2 regions of the Lactiplantibacillus sp. B652 genome follow, and region 1 is predicted to be linked to the other one. Evidence: predicted binding sites of a transcription regulator. Region 1 holds the regulator's gene; the other holds the start of a gene.
The links. The regulator NrdR, encoded in region 1, represses ribonucleotide reductase genes. The targets are predictions, from matches to a motif close to ACACNATATATNGTGT.
Positions count from the first base shown of each region.

Region 2: a site for NrdR is predicted at 2,269-2,284, ahead of MZO40_RS12240 (redoxin NrdH). Genes of this name have one in related genera too.

Region 1 covers NZ_JAMSKY010000002.1:243,481-249,039, reverse strand. Annotated here, with positions in the region: gene polA (DNA polymerase I) at 1-1,054, shown strand, start outside; gene mutM (DNA-formamidopyrimidine glycosylase) at 1,066-1,890, shown strand; gene coaE (dephospho-CoA kinase) at 1,900-2,493, shown strand; gene nrdR (transcriptional regulator NrdR) at 2,533-3,048, shown strand; gene MZO40_RS03885 (replication initiation and membrane attachment family protein) at 3,070-4,506, shown strand; gene dnaI (primosomal protein DnaI) at 4,510-5,445, shown strand.
Region 2 covers NZ_JAMSKY010000010.1:32,664-38,222, reverse strand. Annotated here, with positions in the region: gene dnaX (DNA polymerase III subunit gamma/tau) at 1-546, opposite strand, end outside; RNA gene ffs (signal recognition particle sRNA small type) at 870-967, opposite strand; gene tadA (tRNA adenosine(34) deaminase TadA) at 1,015-1,521, opposite strand; gene MZO40_RS12245 (class I SAM-dependent methyltransferase) at 1,524-2,132, opposite strand; gene MZO40_RS12240 (redoxin NrdH) at 2,355-2,585, shown strand; gene nrdE (class 1b ribonucleoside-diphosphate reductase subunit alpha) at 2,726-4,891, shown strand; gene nrdF (class 1b ribonucleoside-diphosphate reductase subunit beta) at 4,919-5,559, shown strand, end outside.

The DNA.
Region 1 (5,559 bases):
TATCAATTCACCCAAGCAATTGGGCCACATTTTATTTGAAGAAATGAAGTTACCAGTCATTAAAAAGACGAAGACCGGTTACTCGACCGCCGTCGACGTGTTGGAAAAATTAGCACCAGAAGCACCAATCGTCGCGAATATCTTGCAGTATCGTCAAATTTCAAAGATTCAATCAACCTACGTGGTGGGCTTGCTGGATGCCATTCATTCCACGGACCAAAAAGTGCACACGCGTTATCTCCAAACGTTGACGCAAACCGGCCGCTTGTCCTCAGTTGACCCGAACTTGCAAAATATTCCTGTTCGGCTCGAAGAAGGGCGTAAGATTCGGCAGGCGTTCGTTCCGAGTCATGACGGTTGGCAGATCTTCTCATCTGACTATTCACAAATTGAATTGCGGGTGCTCGCCCATATTACCGGTGATGAGAACATGCAAGCGGCCTTTAAGGAAGGCGACGACATTCATGCCGCCACAGCGATGCGGATCTTTAATTTGAAATCCGCTGAAGACGTGACACCTAATATTCGTCGGCAAGCCAAAGCGGTCAACTTCGGTATCGTTTACGGCATCAGTGACTATGGCTTGTCACAAAATATTGGTATCAGTCGTAAGCAAGCGCGCAGCTTTATTGACGCTTACTTCAAGGAATATCCAGGTGTCAAGCAGTACATGGATGATATTGTCAAATCGGCAAAGGAACAAGGCTACGTTGAGACAATTTCTCATCGTCGTCGCTATTTGCCAGACATTAATTCGAAGAGTTTCAACCAACGCTCGTTTGCCGAACGGACGGCCATGAACACGCCAATTCAAGGTAGTGCGGCCGATATTATCAAAATTGCGATGATCAAGATGCAAGCCGAGTTGAAAAAAGCTGGTTTGAAAGCAACCATGCTTTTACAAGTTCATGATGAATTGATTTTTGAAGCACCAAAGGAAGAGATTCCAGTTTTAGAAAAATTAGTACCAAGCGTGATGGATTCCGCCGTGAAGTTAGCCGTACCGTTGAAGGTCGAGAGTCACTACGGTGATACTTGGTACGATGCAAAATAGGGGGAACCACCATGCCTGAATTACCAGAAGTTGAAACGGTTCGTCGTGGGTTGAATCGGCTCGTTAAGGGTGCCACGATTGCTGATATTGACGTCTATTGGCCCAAAATCATCAATAATGACGTGGCTTTATTTAAAGAACGACTGATTAACCAGACGATTCAAACCATCGACCGGCGTGGCAAATATTTATTGTTCCGATTTAGTAACGGTTTAACGATGGTGTCACACCTACGCATGGAAGGTAAGTACAACGTCGTTCCGCGTGGTGAAGCGCGCGACAAGCATACGCACGTCGTTTTTCATTTAACGGACGACCGGGACTTGCTGTATAACGATACCCGTAAATTTGGGCGGATGACGTTGGTGCCGACTGGTGAGGAGCTGTCGGTGGCTGGGCTACGCACGATTGGGCCGGAGCCGGTCGCTGACCAACTGACCTTGGCTTATCTGACTGCGACGCTTGAACATTCCAAGAAAATGATCAAGCCGCTCTTACTGGACCAGAGTAAGATTGCGGGCATCGGCAATATTTATGCGGATGAAACGTTGTGGATGAGCAAGATTCATCCGATGCGGCCAGCTAATTCGCTGACAGCCGATGAAATTGCAACGTTGCGCGACAATATTATTACCGAAATGGCATTAGCCATCAAAGGACACGGAACGACGGTACACTCGTTCTCAACGGCGTTTGGTGAGGCCGGTCAATTTCAGAATCACCTGCATGTCTATGGTCGTGAAGGCGAACCTTGTGAGCGGTGTGGCACGATGATTGAGAAGATCAAGGTCGCGCAGCGTGGGACACATTTCTGTCCCCTTGAACAACGATTGTAGGTGATCACCGTGACGAAATTAATCGGGTTGACCGGTGGAATTGCGACTGGAAAATCAACCGTTTCTAAGTTATTAGCGCAGTATTTACCTATCGTGGATGCTGACAAAATCGCCTGGGCGGTCGAAGGACCAGGACAACCCACGACGCAGAAAATCGCAGCTAAGTTTGGGCCGGACGCATTATTGGCGGATGGTTCACTCAATCGCCCATGGCTTGGTCAGTTAGTTTTTAATGATTCGGCCGCCTTGCAGGATTTGACGGCCATCACCAGTTTGCCGATTCAATATGCGATGTTTGAAGCCATCGTTGCGGCAGGCCAGTCGAATCCAACGGCGATTATTCTAGACGTGCCGTTACTCTATGAGAGTGGCTGGCAGAATATCTGTGACCAGGTTGTCGTCGTGACTGCACCACCGGCCATCGTACTAAAACGCTTGATGGCGCGCAACCAGCTGTCAAAGCAAGCGGCCCAGGCACGAATTGCGAGTCAGCTGCCATTGGCGCAAAAGGCCGCGTGGGCGGACGTGGTGATTGATAACGGTTCAACCGTTGATAAAACTGAAGCCGCCGTGTTAAAATGGCTAGAAACTATGACTGTTTAATAAAAATAATTGTGACTTGTTACAAGGGGTGTGAAAGCTATGCAATGTCCACATTGTCATCATAATGGCTCCCGTGTGGTTGACAGTCGACCGACTGATGACGGTCGCGTCATCCGGCGTCGGCGGGAATGCGAAAACTGTGGTTTCCGATTTACGACGTTTGAACGGGTCGAAGCGACCCCGTTATTAGTGATCAAGAAAAATGGTGCCCGTGAAGAATTCAATCGTGAGAAGGTCTTACGAGGGATTATTCGCTCCGCCGAAAAACGCCCAGTCAGCATGGAAACCATGACTGGGGTCGTTGATGATGTTGAAAATAAAGTCCGGTCGCTGGGTGAAAATGAAATTTCTAGCCAAGTGATCGGTGAGTACGTGATGGAACAACTCGCGGATATTGATGAAATTTCTTATATTCGCTTCGCTAGTGTTTATCGCCAATTCAAGGATATGCACGTCTTCTTGAACGAACTCCAAGATATGATGGAACGTGACAAGGTCAAGTTGGCGAAACCGTCAGCGAAGACCGAGCACGCGCCAAAACGTAAAAAAGATTAGGTCAAAAGAATGGTGAACAAGATGCCAAATGAAGAACCATTGACGCCCAAATCAGGACTGGTGGTCCCACAAGCCCCAGCGTTGAGCGCCGCCCAGCAAGCGGTTTTAGCGGAGCTGTATTTACCGTTGATCGGGCCACTGGCATATAGTTTGTATGCCGCGCTGCGAAGCTTACAAAGCAGTGAAAACGAACTGAGTAATCGTCGTAGTCATGCGGAATTGCTAGGAATTTTGAACGCCGATTTACCGACCGTATTGGCAGCACGTCGTAAACTAGAGGCGACGGGGCTGTTACGGAGTTATTACCAACAAGATGAGCTCGGCACTTTGTATATTTATCGCTTGCAGGCACCGCAACTAGCCTTACAATTCTTTGCGGATGACCTGTTGAGCGTTTTATTACTCGATACCGTGGGTGAATTACGCTACCAACAGTTGGCTAGTGATTTTGCCACGCAACCGGTGGATCTGACGGCGGCAAAGGACGTGACGGCTAATATCCTCGAGGTATTTCATATTGATGGTCATAAAGTCACGACCACGCCACGCCCTGTCCAGCAGGTGCGGGCACAGCTGGCTGCCAATGAGCCAGCTGAAGATCAATCACCAGTACTCAGTGATGATGACTTCGATTGGCAATTATTAGGTCAAATCTTGAAGCAAAATTACGTTGACTTGAAACAAGTGGCTAGTTCGCGCCAACTTATCGTTACGGAAAGTCGGGTTTATGGCATCAGTGAGATCGAGATGGCCAAGCTGATCAGTGAAGTTGCCAGTTTGACGACTGGACAATTTGACGAGAACCAGTTGAAACTGTTGATCGCACGCCGGTATGAGCGGCCAACCACGCCAACTCGGACGACGACAAATGAAGCAACGACCGATCAGTCGACTAAACCAACCACTACGGCGGCCAATTCTAGTAAGGCAACCCGGCAGCCAGCTTCAACGGCACAACTTTCTAAGGCGGAACAGCAACTGGTCGATGTTGCGAAGCAGGCCGCGCCGTACGATTTTTTGGCGGCGGTGAAGGCAGAAAAGCACGGCTTTGTGACAAGTGGTGAAAATCGGCTGGTCCATGACTTGATCAGTAGGGGCGTGTTACCGAATTCGGTCATCAACATCGTCATTTATTACTTGCTCCAAAACCGGGAGTTGGCTGCGCTCAATCGAAGTTTGATAGAAACGGTCGCCAATGACTGGCAACAACATGGCGTCAACACGCCAGAAGCGGCGTTGGCCTACTTGAAGCAACGTCAGCGGCCGAAGACCTCGACACCGCGGCGTAAGTCGAATGCCCGGCCAACCCGCAAAGAAGTGATGCCGAAGTGGGCCCAGAAACAACAGGCCGGCGAAGCTCAGCCGGACAAGCCCAACAAGCAACTGTCGGAAGAACAACGCCAGCAATTAGCGGCACGACTCGCCAAGCTCGAGACAAATTCAGAAAAGGAGGACTAAAGCATGGAGAATATCTCAGAAACACTCCGGACGTTAATGAATCGCAAAAATTTGAATCATCGCTATGAGGCGTTAATGACGACCGTGTATCATGATCCAGATGTTCGTCAGTTTTTAGCCGCTCACCAGGATGAATTATCTGCGGATGCTTTGGAACGCTCTGGTGCCAAATTATATGAATTTTGCGAAGAAAAACGCAAGCTCGCCCGGCATGAACCGACGCAGGCACCGGGCTATCAGCCGACATTGGTGATGAGTAATCATCTGATCGACATTGCTTATCAACCAACGCCGCAATTACAAGAACAACAGGCAGCCCGAGCGCTACAACAACGAGTCCGGTCGATCAGCATGCCCAAAAGCATTCAAACGGCCGATTTAAAGTCGTATGATCAAGACGGCGACCGCGCGACGGCACTGGTGGCAGCGCTGGACTTTATTGATGCTTACACGCAAGCCCCGAAACGGTTTCATCGCGGTCTTTACCTGTATGGGTCGTTTGGCGTCGGCAAGACCTATCTGCTCGGTGGGATGGCGAATGAACTGGCCGCCCGCGGCTTCAATACGACATTGATTCATTTTCCAAGCTTTGCGGTCGAAATGAAGCGGTCCATCAGCAACAATACGTCTGCTGATAAGGTCGATGCGATTAAACGGGCGCCAATTTTGATGATCGATGATATTGGCGCCGACGCGTCGTCCACTTGGATTCGCGATGACGTGCTTGGGGTGATTTTAGAGTACCGGATGCAAGAAGAGTTACCAACCTGTTTTTCATCGAACTTTTCAATGCAAGAATTACAGGACGGTTACTTAACGATTTCGCAAAAGGGTGATGAGGAACCAGTCAAAGCCCAGCGAATCATGCAACGGGTGCGCTACCTCTCCAGTGAGATCGAAATGGTCGGTCGCAATCGGCGCTTGAATCCAGATGGTTAAAATCAAGAGTTGACTTTTAAGTTAAAAGTGGTTTAATGAAAACAGATGCAAAAGACACGCTTCGTTTATCATGGCTCACAGAGACCAAGACCTTGTTCTGGAAGTCTTGGACCG
Region 2 (5,559 bases), on a different contig from region 1:
ACTATCCTTGGCCGTAATCCGCCGAAAGTCAAAACGCTGGGTCCGCGAAATAATCGTTAACGGAATCTTATGTGGTTCGGTAGTGGCTAAAATGAAGATGACGTTTGCCGGCGGTTCTTCCAACGTCTTCAACAGTGCGTTGAACGCCCCGGTCGACAACATGTGGACTTCATCAATAATATAGACTTTATAATCCGCCTGGGTTGGTGCGTACTTGGCCTTATCACGGATATCACGAATTTCTTCGACCCCGTTATTGGAAGCAGCATCGATTTCGATGACATCGTTCAACTGCCCCTTGGTGATCGCCGTACACGTCTCACATTCATTGCACGGCTCCCCGTCAACCAGATGATGACAGTTGATGGCCTTCGCAAAAATCTTCGCTGCCGACGTCTTCCCAGTTCCCCGGGGACCAGTAAACAGATACGCATGGCTCGTCTGGTGGGTCATAATGGCATTTTTTAACGTCTGGGTAATCATTTGTTGCCCGACGATTTCATCAAAGCGTTGGGGACGCCAAACCCGATATAGTGCCCGATACATGCGATTCTTCCTTTCTTACATCAGTCATATTTTTGTTTTGTTATTAAAAAATCATTGGCTTGTGGTTCGTCAGTCGGCTCAAGAAGTCGGACTAAGGCGCATACCGGCTGACGAACAAGAATCCACCAACTGGCACGTTTTAATCAGCGTTAATGCTGAACAATCACCGACACAACGAATGTTACATTACTATATTAATACCATCCGTATGTGAATGCGACCTCAACTCAGTGTGCACGACAAGTCGTCATCCAAGCATTGGCCGTAAAAGCCAGTTAGGTTAAATAAAAAGCTCTCAACCGAATGGCTAAGAGCTGTTACATTTCATAAAAACAAAAGGCACAAGATGAAGCAAACTTAGTGCTGCTTCCTTCCGGACCTGACACGATTCGTAAATCCACCCTTGCCTTTTGGCCTTGCGGCAAATACTATAATACATGATTTTTCTGATAATTACCAGCCATCCGCCTAATTTTTTTCGGCAGCTGCTCGGCGGGCTTTCTTCGCCGCTTTCTTGCGTTTCCGAATGTCACGGAAGAAGTTTTCCAGCATCTCACCCGCTGGCCGTGCTAGAATGCGCTCATGGACCGTCACCTGATGATTCAAGCGCGTATCGTCCATCACTTGATACAAACTACGGACGGCGCCGGCTTTCGGATCCCGCGCACCGAAGTAAAGTTCTGGTACTCGGGCATTGATGATCGCGCCACTGCACATCAAGCAAGGCTCCAAAGTCACATAGAGTTGGCAATCTTCTAGTCGCCAACTATGCAAATACTCGCAGGCTTCTTGAATCGCAATGATTTCGGCATGCATCGTGGCATCTTGACCATGCTCGCGCAAGTTATGGCCGCGGCCAATGATTTCACCCTGGTGCACGATCACGGCACCAATTGGGACTTCACCAATCAGGTAAGCCATCCGCGCTTCATGCAACGCTTCTTGCATCCAGTCTTCCGCTGTTGGTTCTGCCACGACTATCCCTCCTTTACACTCTGCAATATATAGTAGCCTTTATCCTTTTTAATAATCTGACAATTACCAAAAGTGGCCTGCATCAACTTCTTCGCAGAGGGCGCCCCCTGCTTCTTCTGTAAGACAACGGTCAGGGTTCCGCCCACAGCGAGTCTTGAACTAGCCCCGGTCAACATTGCATCAACGACGGCCTTACCCGCGCGTACTGGCGGGTTCGTCACAATGGCCGCATAGTTGGTCGCCGTGACCTGCTCGTAAACATCCGACGTAAAAATATTAACGTTGGTGATGCCATTTAAGGCGACATTTTTTCGCGCCAGACTCAATGCTAATTCGTTGACGTCGACCATATCGACAGTCCGTTCTGGCGACTGATACGCTAACGCCATCCCGATTGGCCCGTAGCCGGTCCCCAAATCAAGAATCGGCCCATTCGGTAAATCGGTAGCGTCAAAGGCCGCTAGTAGCGTCCGCGAGCCGTAATCGACGGTCCGCTTAGAGAAGACGCCGTTGTCCGTTGTAAATTTAAATTGGTGATTAAAAATTTCAAAATTCCACTGCTTTTCATCATGCACAATATCCGGATTGTGTGTATAATAATAGTTGGTCATATTTATTTTCCTCTGAATTTCTGGTCTATATCTATGATAACTGATTCAACGAGTGAACCACAAATAATTTAAAAAAACTTTTCGTCGGTTAAAGGCTGACACTGACACAACATCTGGGGTTTGTGATTTTTACCACACCCTAGATGTTGTGTTTTTTGATTGTTTTTTTCACCACATGTTGTATACTAAATTTATCAGAAAAACGAGTTAGGATGATGAAAGATGAAAAAAGTTACCGTATTTACTAAAAACAACTGCATGCAATGCAAGATGACTAAGAAGTTCCTCACTGCGCACAATATCGCCTTTGAAGAAAAGAATATCAACACGAATCCTGAATACGTGGATTACTTGAAAGATCAAGGCTTCCAAGCAGTTCCCGTTGTTGAGATCAATGGCGAAGACAGTATTTCTGGCTTCCGTCCCGATGCTTTAAAACAATTAGCTGTCTAGTTTACCCGCGCTTTTTTGCGTGGTTACATAGCTGGTTTGTCTTACAAAATATCATGAACGACCCACAATCAGTTGGACGATGATTGTGGGTCGTCGATTTTGCCAGTCACTATTATTATATTGTAGAAAGAGGATTCCTTATGACCTTAAAAGATTTAAAAGACGTCACGTATTATGACTTGAATAATGAGATCAATATTCCCGTTAATAATCAGATTCCACTCAATAAAGACCAAGATGCACTCGCGGCCTTCCTTGAACAAAACGTTAAGCCCAACACGATGACCTTTGATAGTCTCAAAGCCCGGTTTGACTACTTACGTGAACACGACTATTTGGAAACCCCTGCCATCGACAAATATGATTTTAGCTTCATTGAAAAGCTTTACGATTACTTGCGGTCCCAAGATTTCCATTTCAAGACATTTATGGCCGCCTACAAGTTTTACGCCCAATACGCGTTAAAGACTGACGATGGCGACTACTACTTGGAAAACTTCATCGACCGGGTCGCAATGAACGCCCTCTACTTTGCGGACGGTGACGAAGGTCTTGCCATGGATTTGGCTGACGAAATCATTCATCAACGTTACCAACCGGCAACACCGAGCTTCTTAAACGCTGGTCGCGCGCGGCGGGGCGAATTGATTTCTTGCTTCTTGATTCAGTCGACGGATGACATGAACTCAATTGGCCGGACCATCAACTCCGCACTCCAATTATCACGAATCGGTGGTGGGGTCGGTATCAACCTCAGTAACTTACGGGGTGCCGGCGATCCCATCAAGCATATCGATGGCGCTGCTAGTGGTGTCGTTCCAGTCATGAAGTTATTGGAAGATAGTTTCTCATACTCCAATCAATTGGGACAACGCCAAGGTGCCGGGGTCGTTTACCTCAGTGTCTTCCATCCAGACATCATTTCCTTCCTCTCTGCTAAGAAGGAAAATGCCGATGAAAAGATTCGGTTAAAGACGTTGTCACTCGGTGTGACCGTTCCTGATAAGTTCTATGAACTAATCAAGGCGGACGCTGACATGTACCTATTTAGTCCTTACGGGGTCGAACGTGAATATGGGGTCCCGTTCTCATACGTCGATATCACTAAGGAATACGACAACATGGTCCAAAACCCGAACATCCGTAAGACTAAGATCAAGGCGCGTGACCTTGAAAATGAAATCAGTAAGTTACAACAAGAATCTGGTTACCCATACGTCGTCAACGTGGACACCGCTAATCGCGACAATCCAATCGATGGCAAAATCGTCATGAGTAACTTATGTTCTGAAGTGATGCAGGTCCAAACACCATCACTGATCAACGATCAACAACAATATGAAAAACTCGGTACCGATATCAGCTGTAACCTGGGTTCAACGAATATCGTTAACTTAATGGCTTCCCCTGATTTTGGTCACTCCGTTGAAGCAATGGTGCGGGCCTTGACGTTTGTCACTGACCACTCCAACGTCGACGTTGTGCCTTCGATTCAAAAAGGAAACCATCAGGCTCATACGATTGGTTTGGGTGCGATGGGGCTGCACGCCTACTTCGCCAAGAACCATATGGAATATGGGAGCAAGGAAGCTGTCGACTTCACGAACATCTACTTCCTACTCTTAAACTACTGGACACTGAAAGCTTCTAACGAAATCGCTCGTGAACGCCACGAAACTTTCGTTAACTTTGAAAAGTCGAAGTACGCGGATGGGACTTACTTCGACAAGTACACGACTCAAGATTGGCAACCGAAATATGACAAGACGGCCGCCCTCTTTGATGGCATCTTCATTCCAACCAAAGCAGATTGGGAAGCCCTCAAGGAAGCTGTTATGCGCGATGGCCTTTACCACCAAAACCGGATGGCAGTCGCTCCAAACGGCTCGATTTCTTACATTAATGATACGACCGCTAGCTTGCACCCAATCATCAATCGGGTCGAAGAACGGCAAGAAAAGAAAATTGGTAAGATTTATTATCCCGCTCCTTACCTATCTAATGATACAATTGGTTATTATAAGTCAGCGTATGATACAGATATGCGCAAAGTCATCGACGTTTACGCGGCTGCTCAGCAACACGTTGATCAAGGGATGAGTTTGACACTCTTCATGCGTTCAACGATTCCAGCTGGCTTATACGAATGGAAAGATGGTCGCACTGATAAGATGACCACGCGGGACTTGAACATTTTACGGAACTACGCCTATCATAAAGGGATCAAGTCCATTTACTACATCCGGACCTTTACCGACGATGATGGTGAAGTTGGCGTAAATGAATGTGAAAGCTGTGTAATCTAGTATCTTAGATCTCTAGGAGGATAACAAATGGCAACAGACTTGGCTTACTACCAAAAACTGCTCAGTAATGGCAACTATAAGGCAATTAACTGGGATCAAGTTTCAGATGCAATTGATAAAAGTACCTGGGAAAAACTAACGGAACAATTCTGGTTAGATACCCGGATTCCGGTCTCCAACGATATGGCAGACTGGCGTGAATTAGATGACGACCATCGTTGGGTGGTTGGACACGTGTTCGGCGGGTTAACACTGCTTGACACCTTACAATCACAAGATGGCTTGCAAGCACTTCGGCGAAATGTCTTAACGTCTCACGAAACGGCCGTTTTGAATAACATCCAATTCATGGAATCGGTCCACGCAAAGAGTTACTCAACGATTTTTGAAACGTTGAATACGCCTGACGAAATCAACGAAATCTTCGACTGGAGTGACAGTGAAGAATTCTTGCAAACTAAGGCACAATGGATCTACAAGCTTTACGATAATATCGATGAAGACCCATTGAAGCAAAAAGTAGCGAACGTCTTCTTGGAAACGTTCCTGTTCTATTCCGGTTTCTACACACCGCTATATTACTTGGGTCATAACCAATTACCAAACGTCGCCGAAATCATCAAATTGATTTTACGGGACGAAAGTGTTCATGGCACTTACATTGGTTA